One region of the Flectobacillus rivi genome, then DNA from elsewhere that is predicted to be linked to it. Evidence: riboswitches for the same ligand, from Rfam matches in the RefSeq annotation. Region 1 holds a riboswitch; the other holds the start of a gene.

Evidence for each region. Region 1 has a riboswitch for S-adenosylmethionine ahead of QM481_RS15040 (hypothetical protein). Riboswitches for the same ligand answer to the same signal wherever they lie in the genome.
Region 2: another riboswitch for S-adenosylmethionine. It lies ahead of QM481_RS24050 (peroxiredoxin family protein); the one in region 1 lies ahead of QM481_RS15040 (hypothetical protein).

What each region holds. Positions count from the first base shown of each region.
Region 1 is NZ_JASHIE010000010.1:166,922-172,482, reverse strand. It holds gene QM481_RS15045 (TonB-dependent receptor plug domain-containing protein) at 1-1,959, opposite strand, end outside; SAM riboswitch class I at 2,196-2,313, shown strand; gene QM481_RS15040 (hypothetical protein) at 2,428-2,670, shown strand; gene QM481_RS15035 (homoserine O-acetyltransferase family protein) at 2,802-3,899, shown strand; gene QM481_RS15030 (ArnT family glycosyltransferase) at 4,015-5,561, opposite strand, start outside.
Region 2 is NZ_JASHIE010000023.1:55,195-60,755, reverse strand. It holds gene QM481_RS24060 (family 2A encapsulin nanocompartment cargo protein cysteine desulfurase) at 1-726, opposite strand, end outside; gene QM481_RS24055 (family 2A encapsulin nanocompartment shell protein) at 710-1,636, opposite strand; SAM riboswitch class I at 2,166-2,262, shown strand; gene QM481_RS24050 (peroxiredoxin family protein) at 2,503-3,774, shown strand; gene QM481_RS24045 (YceI family protein) at 3,807-4,424, shown strand; gene QM481_RS24040 (protein-disulfide reductase DsbD domain-containing protein) at 4,522-4,986, shown strand; gene QM481_RS24035 (cytochrome-c peroxidase) at 5,119-5,561, shown strand, end outside.

The DNA of each region.
Region 1 (5,561 bases):
TAGCATTTGTAAGACACTAAACATACCTCCGCAAAGGGTATCGTCTACTTTTAGGGTATTACTGGCTTGCCCATAAATTTTACGGCTATCTGTTGGCTCTTTTTTGGCCGTTACTGTTACTTCTTGAAGCATTTGTACTTTTTCAGTAATGAGCTTTTTTTCAAGTTCTATGGATTCTCTTGAGTATTTTAAGAACGTCGCAAATGCATTGGGGTCAAAAATTCTCACCTCATTAGGGATTTGGAGAGGTCTTGTTTTGGGTAACGAAAGAGCTTCGTCTATCGTTAGGGTCAAATTACGAGCACCATTAGCCTTTACCGCCTGTAGATACACATCTACACTATCCGTAAAATCTAAGTTATAAAAACCATATCTACCTAATGAATCCACACTTGTCATGGCTATGATAGGGTTTTCTTTAGGCTTTTTCAGCATCAAAGTTAAAGTAAGCTTATCTGTTACTTTGCCATTAGGGCGAAGTGCTTTTCCTGTAATTTCTAATCCTTGCTCAACGAAGTAATCCATTTTTGGTTTGACATCATTCAACATTTGTTGCCAAGTAAATCGGCGCCAACCTTGCGTCATCATTAGCAAGTCAAGGTGTAAATGACGGTTTTCTTGTGTGTTGTCAAAATAATATTGTGGTTGCTCTACAGAGCCCTGTATTTGTTGATAATACTGTCCACTCAACGATTCTTTGACTTCTGAGTTTAGCAACACGTAAGTCAATATATTGTCAGCATAAGGCTCACCTTTTACTTGTGAGGCATCAGTGACTGCTACAGAAAAAGTCCCTTGAACAGGTTTACCTTCGGCGTCTTTTACTTCGATATTCAAATCTACTTCCTCGCGACTTTTATACTCTGTTTTATTCGAAGAAACATTCACTTGTAATGTTCTATTACCATGCTCAACAAATATCAATCTTTCACAAATGGGTAATCCTTCGGGCGAAAATAAAGTAATTTGCACTACCCCATCATCAGGAATTTGATTTTTGGGAATATTTGCAACAAAACTTTTACTTGATTCTGAACCTTTTGCAATCATACAAACTTCTCCCCGTTGTTGCACAATGATAGGAAGTTCTTTTCCTTGTCCAGCAGATTTAGGACTAGAGTTTTGAATATAAAGTCGGATTTTATCCTTATACGTCACATTGTCTACACTCATGATGTAGCCACTTTTTTGAGGTTGGGGTAACTCTTGCTTGATATAGCTACCATCTGATTTTTTTACGTAAGCTGCATATATATTATTAGCTTCAGGATGAAAATTGAACACCCCATGTCCTAAATGAGCTGTGCTAAACACCCCCACAGTGTCTTTATCATTAGCCAAAACGAAACCAGAGGTTTCAACGCCTTTCCCTAATTTATTCACCACTTTGAAGGCTAATCTACTTTCTAGGTTTTCAACCAGATATCCGCCTTCTGGGAAAAAGCTAATAGAAGCTACCTCATTGAGAGCCTGAGCTTTATTCTCATTCATAGAAGACATATTAGTATTTTGCCATACTCGCACATCTTTTTCAAAAAATAGAGATTCTGAAAAGTTTCGCATATAATTGGTGTAGGCTCTTATGCGATAAAGGTCGTTTGCAAGAGTATCTGGCAATTGAATATCACCCACCGAAACGGCCAAAGCTTTGAGAACTTTGTGAACTATCACTTTACCTGTAGCAGGCTGTACCAAATCTACATACAGTACTCGACTCACCGAGTCAACACCATTAGACGAAGCATCGAACAAATAGCCTTTTAGCCACATAGTTTCACCAGCCATGTAATATGGTTTATCCAAATGGAGATACACTTTTTCTTGAGGATACGAATAGCGGTATTTAGTTAAAGTAGCACGAAGTTTTTCATAAACAGGTTGCTCTTGTGCATGTGAGGCGTTTGTAAAACACAGCAGGCTTAATAAAGTAATAAAGCAATAGGTTAAATTGTTTTTCATTGCAATTGGTTTGATTTAGAACGGTAAAATGGTTCGAACTAGCGATTTAAAAAAAGAAAAGCGAAATTACAACGATTTCTTGATGACTGGTAGTGTTTGAGGTGCCACAAATAGTGCTTTTAACCGAGAGCCAATTCTCAAAATGATAAACTCTTTAAGAAACGTTTGCATTTTCGAGATTCTAGCTATTATATTTGCAACATCAAGTCAATTACTCTTCACAAAAGGTAGTAGTTGATTTATAAAGAAGAAGGGAGAGAATAGGCTCTATGAACTTCTGGCAACCTACTGATTCGTAAAGGCAAGGTGCTAATTCCTACCCAATAAATTCATCATTATTGGGAAATATAAACCAATTACGAAACTAATCCAGCTACATTTTTACATTCTGCTGTTCAGTATTCGTCAGGTTTACGATGTATCGTTTCACTGTCACAATTCATTGTGGCTATATGTCTGTACGCATCCATGAAAAAATTTATTCCAATTACCGTAGGCAGCTATCTAGTTGTCCATGGTTATGACGAGCACAATCGAGAAATCATCGAAAGTGTCGAGGTAGAAAAAGCAAGTTTAAAAATTGTAGCAGTCGACCGTATTCAATCTCTGAGCGAAAAATATATTTTAGTTACAGGGGCATTTGGTCGTTTGATGTATTGGGAATATGAGGAGTCTTTTGAGGAGATTTCAGCCAAACTGATGGAGAACTAAAGAAGTTGGGTGCGATGAGTTGTTTCTTTCATTTCTAAGTTAAAAACAATAGCTCGTATCATTTTCAATAACTTCCAACGAAATGTTTTCTTCTTGATTCGTTATTATTATCAAAAACAGCATCTCAATTCGTGTTAAATACGTCAATTTTTAAACATCATGCTCCTTTCAAACTCGAAGCAGGAGGAGTTTTGCCAGAAGTTGAATTAGCTTATCAAGCGCTTGGACAGCTCAATACCGACTGTTCGAACGTGATATGGGTATGCCATGCTTTTACAGGTAGCCAAGATGTAGCAGATTGGTGGCAAGGTTTGGTCGGCAAAGGCAAATTGTTTGACCCTGAACAATACTTTATTATTTGTGTAAATGTACTGGGGTCACATTATGGAAGTACAGGTCCACTTTCGATTAATCCCGTAACTGGCGAGCCATATTTTCATACTTTCCCAACCATTACGATACGTGATATAGTCAACTCATTTGATTTATTGAGAGAGCATTTGGGTATTTCAAAAATCAAAACTTGTGTTGGTGGTTCTTTGGGTGGTCAGCAGGCTGTGGAATGGGCGATTTCTCAACCTGAGCTTATCGAAAATTTGATTTTGATTGCGACTAATGCCCAACATTCTCCTTGGGGAATTGCCTTCAACGAGTCTCAAAGAATGTCTATTGAAGTAGACCCTACTTGGACAGAAAGCCACCCTCTGGCTGGTATTAATGGCATGAAAGCCGCTCGTGCAACAGCTTTGATTTCATATCGTAACTACGAAACTTATGGTGTAACCCAAGCTCGTCGTGAGGAAGGTCTGGACAAAACCTATCGTGCGGTGACCTATCAGCGTTATCAAGGGGAAAAACTAGCCCAACGATTCAATGCTTTTTCGTACTATGTCTTATCACAAGTAATGGACTCGCAAGATGTGGGTCGTGGAAGAGGTGGGGTTATCAATGCGCTTTCGCAAGTCAAAGCCAAAACCTTAGTGATGGGTATTAAATCAGATGCACTATTTCCTATTAATGAGCAAGAATTTTTGGCTAAACATATTCCTGGCGCTACATTTCAGGCTTTGGACTCGTTATATGGCCATGATGGCTTCTTAATAGAAAATGAATTGATTACGAAAGCCATTAAAATTTGGCAGAAATTTATTAAATTGGATGTCAATCCAATGTATTCATTCTTCAAAGCTCTTGAAGACCGTCCGAGAACATTAGTTGCTCATGATTAATGAGTTTTGAATAAAAAGTTACAAGCTAGCAATGGCTTCGAAAAAATTGTTTACTACCTGACTACATATATTTTTCTTTACCAAAAAAGCTGGCATCACTGCCAGCTTTTCCATTTTATTTTCTTTCGTAAAACAAAAATCCGTTTTCCTCTTTGATCAATCGTAGATTAGGGTGTGCTTTCATGGCACTATCTGCTGTAATTTTCATCACAAAATACGCAGGTTTGTCTAAATGAGGTTCATTCAATAAGTAAGCCTCTGTTTTAGGTTTCTGAGGTTGCTTTTGGAAATAGAACAATTGTGCATACGACTTGAATCCTATCGGCTCTACATATACATCTTTACCTTTCAAAGACTCATAAAAACTTATCGCAGCACGTTGAGAATACCCTTCGATTTTACTTACCACTACCGCCGAATAACCAAACAAACATAAAGCCGTGGCGATATACAAACCTCGAATATTGCGCATACTTACCATGACTATTACCGACACAATATAAGCCAAGCCCATGTATTGCTCCCATCCACCCCAAGTAATCTTTGCACTGAGATTTGCTACGGCAAAATCATCTTTGATGTATGGAATCAATTGAGCTGCATACTGACCTACTAATGGTACTGCTGTAAGAGCAATGGCCATCACCAAACCAATAAAGAACAGACCAAAACCCGTGAATTTTGACCACTTCCAATTTCCTGATAGTAAGTTGTTGACATGGTACGCCGCCAAATACGACACAGGAAACCATGCCATTGATGAATAATGAACAATCTTGGTCTTCACAATCGTGAATAAAATCATGACTACCCAAAACAAATAAATCATCCATTTTCTAAAATATTCTCCTTGAGAATTACCCGACCCTGAGGTTCCCAATGCACGAATCGCCAACACTGAAATAGGAAAACAGCCTACTAATACTACCACAAAATGATAATAGAATGGCTGTTCATGTCCAGCATCACCTGTGGTCAATAAGCGAATTTGATACTGAATAAACTCTACAAATAAACCCCATCCATTTTGATAGATAGATAGTCCAAACCAAATACAAGCCACCAAAAAGGCAATAGCAATAGCCGAGAAAAATGGTTTAATCGCATCTTTTAAGAAACTAGCACTAAAACCATTGACTCCCCAAAAAGTAAATACCGTAAGTCCCCATAATAAACCACCGACAGGTCCTTTGGTTAGAATCGCCAAGCCTACAAATAGCCCCGAAAGTAAGCCGCAAGTCTGGCGTTTAGATGTATTTTGATTTGTAGAAACACTTTGTGAGAAATACCAAACGCCCAAAAAGATAAATAGGTTGAAAGTAGGGTCAATAATACCTGATTTAAAATATAAATGTGGCGTAAATGAGCCCAAATATCCCAAAGCCCACAACAAACCAAACTTTTCATTATAGAGTTTTCGTCCGATTCGATAAAAAACCAAAAGGGTAATGATACCAATGATAGCATTTGGGAAGCGAGCACCAAATTCAGGAGCAAATCCAGAATTAGGGTCGAAAACATTAAATGCTTTCATGGCTAAGACCTGCATCCAGAAAAACAAAGGAGGTTTTTCCCAAAATGGCATATAATTAATTTGCACAGTAGCATAATTTCCTGTCAAAATCATTTCTCTTGCTGACTCGGCAAAATTGATTTCGTCCC
Region 2 (5,561 bases), on a different contig from region 1:
ATTTACCTTTTCTTGTAAAATTGGAAAATCTTTTTTTATCCAGTTTACATCAAAAGACGACTTGATACCACTTGCAATTGGATGGTTTTTCTTTTCTTGAGCAATGACTTTTGCAAAGCCTGTTTGCCAGTCATTTTCTAAAAAATAATATGCCTGCTCTGGTGTTGTCGAAACCTGAAACGGTAACTGTGGCACCAAACCAACTGGATTACGTTCCAATGAGTGAATCTCTGGCAAGGATTGATAAGTATCCGAATGAGGTAATTGCAACGATGAGGTATTTGACTGCAAAGAAGGTGATATACCACTTCCTGCCACAGACTGAGGCACTCGACCTTGCCCCGCAAAATGTGGGTCAGGCAAGCTTGTTTGTGGATCTGCGATGTTTACTTCATTACCTTGTGCATAAGCAGAAGGTGAAATGCCTTTACCCGCCAAAGACGAAGGAACGTGCGGTTCGCCCGCGTAATGATTGTAATTTCCTTGAGAATGAGATTGTTGACGGCTCAAATCTATGGCATTAACATTATTTATACTTCCCAAAGGTGGTACACCTTCAGGTCGTGTGTCAGGTAATGTGTTATGAATCGGAGCCGAATTGGGCCATTGTTCGGGTACTGCGCTGATAGGAGATTCGGTATTAGGAACCTCTTGGAAGAACTTGTTGGCAAGTTCTTCCAAGAATCTCACATCAGGTAACCCTTCTGGATTAGTATTTATACTCATGGTAGTTTCCTATTTCTACGTCCTCTAATACAGCTATAGCATCATCAACCAAAATGGCTAGAGAACAATACAGTGAAATCAAATAAGAGGCAATCGCTTTGTCATTGATTCCCATAAATCTTACTGATAAGCCAGGAGACTGTTCGCCTGGTAGGCCCGGTTGATAAAGCCCAACTACACCTTGACGACTCTCGCCTGTACGAAGCAATAAGATTTTTGATTTTCCATTTTCAATAGGCACTTTGTCAGATGGAATCAATGGAATACCTCTCCAAGTGATAAACTGCGAACCAAAAAGTGATACTGTTGGAGGTGGAACACCACGACGAGTACACTCACGACCAAAGGCTGCAATAGTCAATGGGTGTAACAAGAAAAAACCAGGTTCTTTCCAAACTTTTGTCAAAAGTTCATCCAAGTCGTCAGGTGTTGGTGCACCCTTACGTGTTTTGATGATTTGAGAAGGAGCTACATTATTAAGCAAACCGTATTCTTTATTATTGATTAGCTCACTTTCTTGACGCTCTTTAATTGTTTCTATCGTCAAGCGGAGTTGCTCCGAAATCTGATTATATGGTTTACTGTACAAATCAGATACCCTTGTGTGTACATCCAATACCGTATTAACAGCACTAAGATTGTATTCTCTAGGGTTTTCGACATAATCTACAAACGTATGAGGAAGAATGCGCTCATCTCTTGCCGAACAATCTACTTCTACGCTAGTAGCATCTTTTACCTTATTGAGGCGATAAACACCCGACTCTACAGGAGTCCAGTTGAGTAAACGAGTCAGCCAACGAGGCGAAATAGTAGAAAGCTGAGGAGCCGTACGGGTAGCAATGGCGAGCTGCCTTGCAGCTACATCGCCTAAGGCTGTTTGTGCTTTGTTTTTGGTTAAATCAGACATAAATAAATATTTAAAATATAGATTAAGTAGATTAATAATAAATCGAAAGAGTTCAACATGACATAAAATTGATATTCTATGTCTGGACTGTGATACTTATCCCTAATTTACTATTAGTCATTACCAAACTGTTCAAGAGAAATAAAGATCAGAATAATATGTTTAACTATAATTTTCTAGTCTATTTCCTCAAAGAAGTATTGTATGGCAAATATATAAAATATTATTCTATAAAAACTATAGACTATATATGTTTTATAGAATAATATTTTAATTTGATGAATTAGATAGCTCAATGATCGCGTTACTTCCTCTAATTTCTATAAAATGTGTTCTGTAAATCAAGCTATTATATATTTTACTATCTTTTGGTCAACAAAATTCTAAATATTTGAAAATGTAATCACCTTCACGCGTTTAATTATGTTTTGGGTTCTCAAAACAAAAGATTTATTTTAATTTTTTATAAATTATTTGGAAGTAATTCTATTTATAAATACATTTGTCCTATCGAATAAATAGATTAAAAGATTTATAAAGAATGAAGAGAGAGGTTAGGCTCTATGATCTTCTGGCAACCTGTTAACCACCAATAAGGTGCCCCAACCTAATTCTAAAGATAAATCTTTGGCCGAATGTCACAAGATTATAAATTCTGTTTTCCAAAACTATTATAGTTTTGGAGAAAGAATTTGGGCCAAACAATTCCATTTTTAAAACTTAAGTAAAGAACCATTTTTGAATCGACCTAAAATACGTTACACATTTGTGCAATAGGTATTCCTGTCTGGTTCAACAACTGAAACAAAATTATATAATCAATTAATATACTTAATCTATATATTTTATAGATTAATAAATCACTTATGAAAACAACTAAAAAACTACTCTCTATTGCTTGCTTGTCGATTACTACATTGGCAGCGAATGCACAAAGCAAATTCATCAAAGAAGGTTCATGGCGTGGAACTTTCAAAGTAAACGAGGTTCAAGTTCCTTTTAATTTTGAAGTAAAAGGAAAAGATGCAGAGCATGCAACTTTCACCCTCCTAAATGGAAGTCGTCGAGATGACTTCCATGTCAAGCAACTCTCAGAGGATTCAGTTTTTATTAAAATGAATACCTATGATGCAGCATTGGTAGCCAAAATTCATGAAGATGGTTCATTGTCTGGGGTTTATAAAAGTTTGGTACCCAACTTTAGAGGAAACTTCCTACCTTTTACAGCCGAATACGGCAAAACCTATCGCTTTGTAGAACCAAGTAAAGAACAAAAAGCCAATCATAATCTTTCAGGCAAATGGGCTATTAAAATCAGTAGTAAAGAGCCTGTAGCAGACCAAGTGGCTATTTTTGAACAAAAGGGAAATAAATTGAAAGGCGTTTTCCTAAAAGTTACTGGCGATACTCGTGAGCTAGAAGGTATTGTTCAAGGGGACGAGTTTACGCTAACAGGATTTTCAGGGCCTAGTCCGTGGCTGATTCGAGGCAAAATCAACCCCGACAAAAGTATCTCTGGAGAAGTGGGTCTTGGTATTTACAACAATGTAAAATTTGAAGGCGTAAAAGATAGCAAAGCAGAATTGCCTGATCCTTATGCTCTTACCTATTTAAAACCAGGGTATGAAAAATTAGATTTCAAACTTCCTGACCTAAATGGAAAACTAGTTTCATTGAGCGATGAAAAATACAAAGGCAAAGTGGTCATTGTTGAAATCATTGGTACTTGGTGTCCTAACTGTACCGATCAAACACAATTTTTATCACCTTGGTACAAGGCCAATAAAGACCGTGGAGTTGAGGCAGTTGCCGTAGGATTTGAACAAAAAGATGACCTAGAATATGCCAAATATACTTTGGGCAAACTTCGTGACAAGTATGATATTCAATATGATATCCTGTTTGGTGGTATTGCAGATAAAAAGGTAGCATCAGAAAAATTCGAAGCTCTTAACAAAATGATTGCCTTTCCTACCACTATTATTATAGGAAGAGATGGTAAAGTCAAGCAAATCTATACGGGTTATACAGGTGAGGTAACAGGCAAGTATTTTAAAAAGTATGCCAAAAAATGGAATAAAGACCTCGATAAATTGATTAATGAGCCTGTTCCAAGTGCTGAGTTGTCATTAAAATAACGCTAATATTCAAACATTAAATTACACGAACAATGGTAAAAAAAGTATCTTTCCTATGCACAGCATTGATAGCTCTCACACTGGGCGTATCTGCTAACGATGGCAAAACTAAAGGCGCTGATGCTACGTATACAGTAGACAGTCAAGCAAGTCATTTGGTTTGGACTGGCAAAAAAGTAACGGGTTCACACACAGGTAATATCCCCTTGAGTACGGGTTCGTTGGTGGTATCCAATAGTAAATTCAAAAGTGGTGCATTTGAAGTTGATATTGCCTCGCTTACTGTAACCGATATTACAGATAAGGATGGCAATGCCAAACTGGTAGGGCACCTCAAAGCCGAAGACTTTTTTGGTACAGATAAGTTCCCTAAAGCCAAATTTGTTACCTCTTCTGTAACTCCTAAAGGTGGTGAAAACTATGAAGTTACGGGCAAATTAACCATCAAAGGAATTACTAATGAAGTTAAGTTTCCTGCGGTGATTAAGGTGGAAAAAAATAAAGTTACAGCACAAGCTAAAATTGTGGTAGACAGAACCAAATACGGTATCAAGTTTCGTTCGACAAATTTCTTTGAAAACCTTGGCGATAAAGCTATTGACAATGATTTCGAATTGAATGTCAATTTGGTGGCAAATGCTGGCAAATAACTCATATTCTTGATGAGATAATGGGCAGATTTTTTCATCAAGTACAACAACTGAGGTATATTAGCACCTCAGTTGTTCCAAAATACACAACATCAGTATGAAAAAGATATATATCGTTTGTTTACTCCTACTCTTCACAAACGCCATACAAGCGCAAGAAACAGATATTGATAAAATTGTCAATTGGAACTTTAAAATCACCAATAAAGATTTTAAAATCGGCGACGAAGTAGAACTCGTTTTTAGCTCATCTATCGAAAAAGGATGGTCACTCTATTCCTCTGATTTTAAAGGAGATGTAGGTCCACAGCCTACCGTTTTTCAATTTTCAGAAAATGGTTCTTTTGAATTAAGCTCTGATATTCAGCCTATTGCACCTTTGAAAAAGATTGATAAAAATTGGGGAACAAAGGTTTCTTATTTTACACAAAAAGCAGAATTTAAGGCAAAAGTTCGTTTGGTCGAACATAGTTATGATATTTTTGGCGTCATAAAAGGACAAGTGTGTCATCTTAAAAAAGGCATTTGTGTTCCTTTTGAAAAAACTTTTCAGTTTAACTAGACACATAAAGGCTTCTATTTATTGATTGAAGATTCCCTTTAACAACAATCAAGTTGATTTAAAATTACGAGCTTCTTTTTGCCTATTGCGTACAGCTAAAAGATTTATAGACAATTATTTAGAAACTAAGCCATGAGAAAATACCTCTTCATCGTTGGGGTAATAGCTGTAGCATTGATGAGTTTTCAATTCAATACAACAGACGACGAACCTAGCAATAAGGTAGCTTTGGGAGAGAAACTCTTCTTTGATCCCATATTATCTTCTAAAAAAACCATTAGTTGTGCTTCATGCCATAAGCCCGAATTAGCTTTTGCCGATACCACACAGTTTAGCCCTGGCGTAGATGGCATTCTGACCGATCGAAATACTCCTTCGGCGATGAACTTGGCAGGCAGGATACATTTATTTTGGGACGGTCGAGCCAACTCATTAGAAGAGCAGGCAATACAGCCCATTATTTCAAAAACAGAAATGAATTTACCTATTGAAGAAGCAATTGCTCGTCTCAAAGAGGACAAAGTATATAGTAGAGCGTTCAAAAGAATTTATAAATCTCAGCCAACAGAAAAACT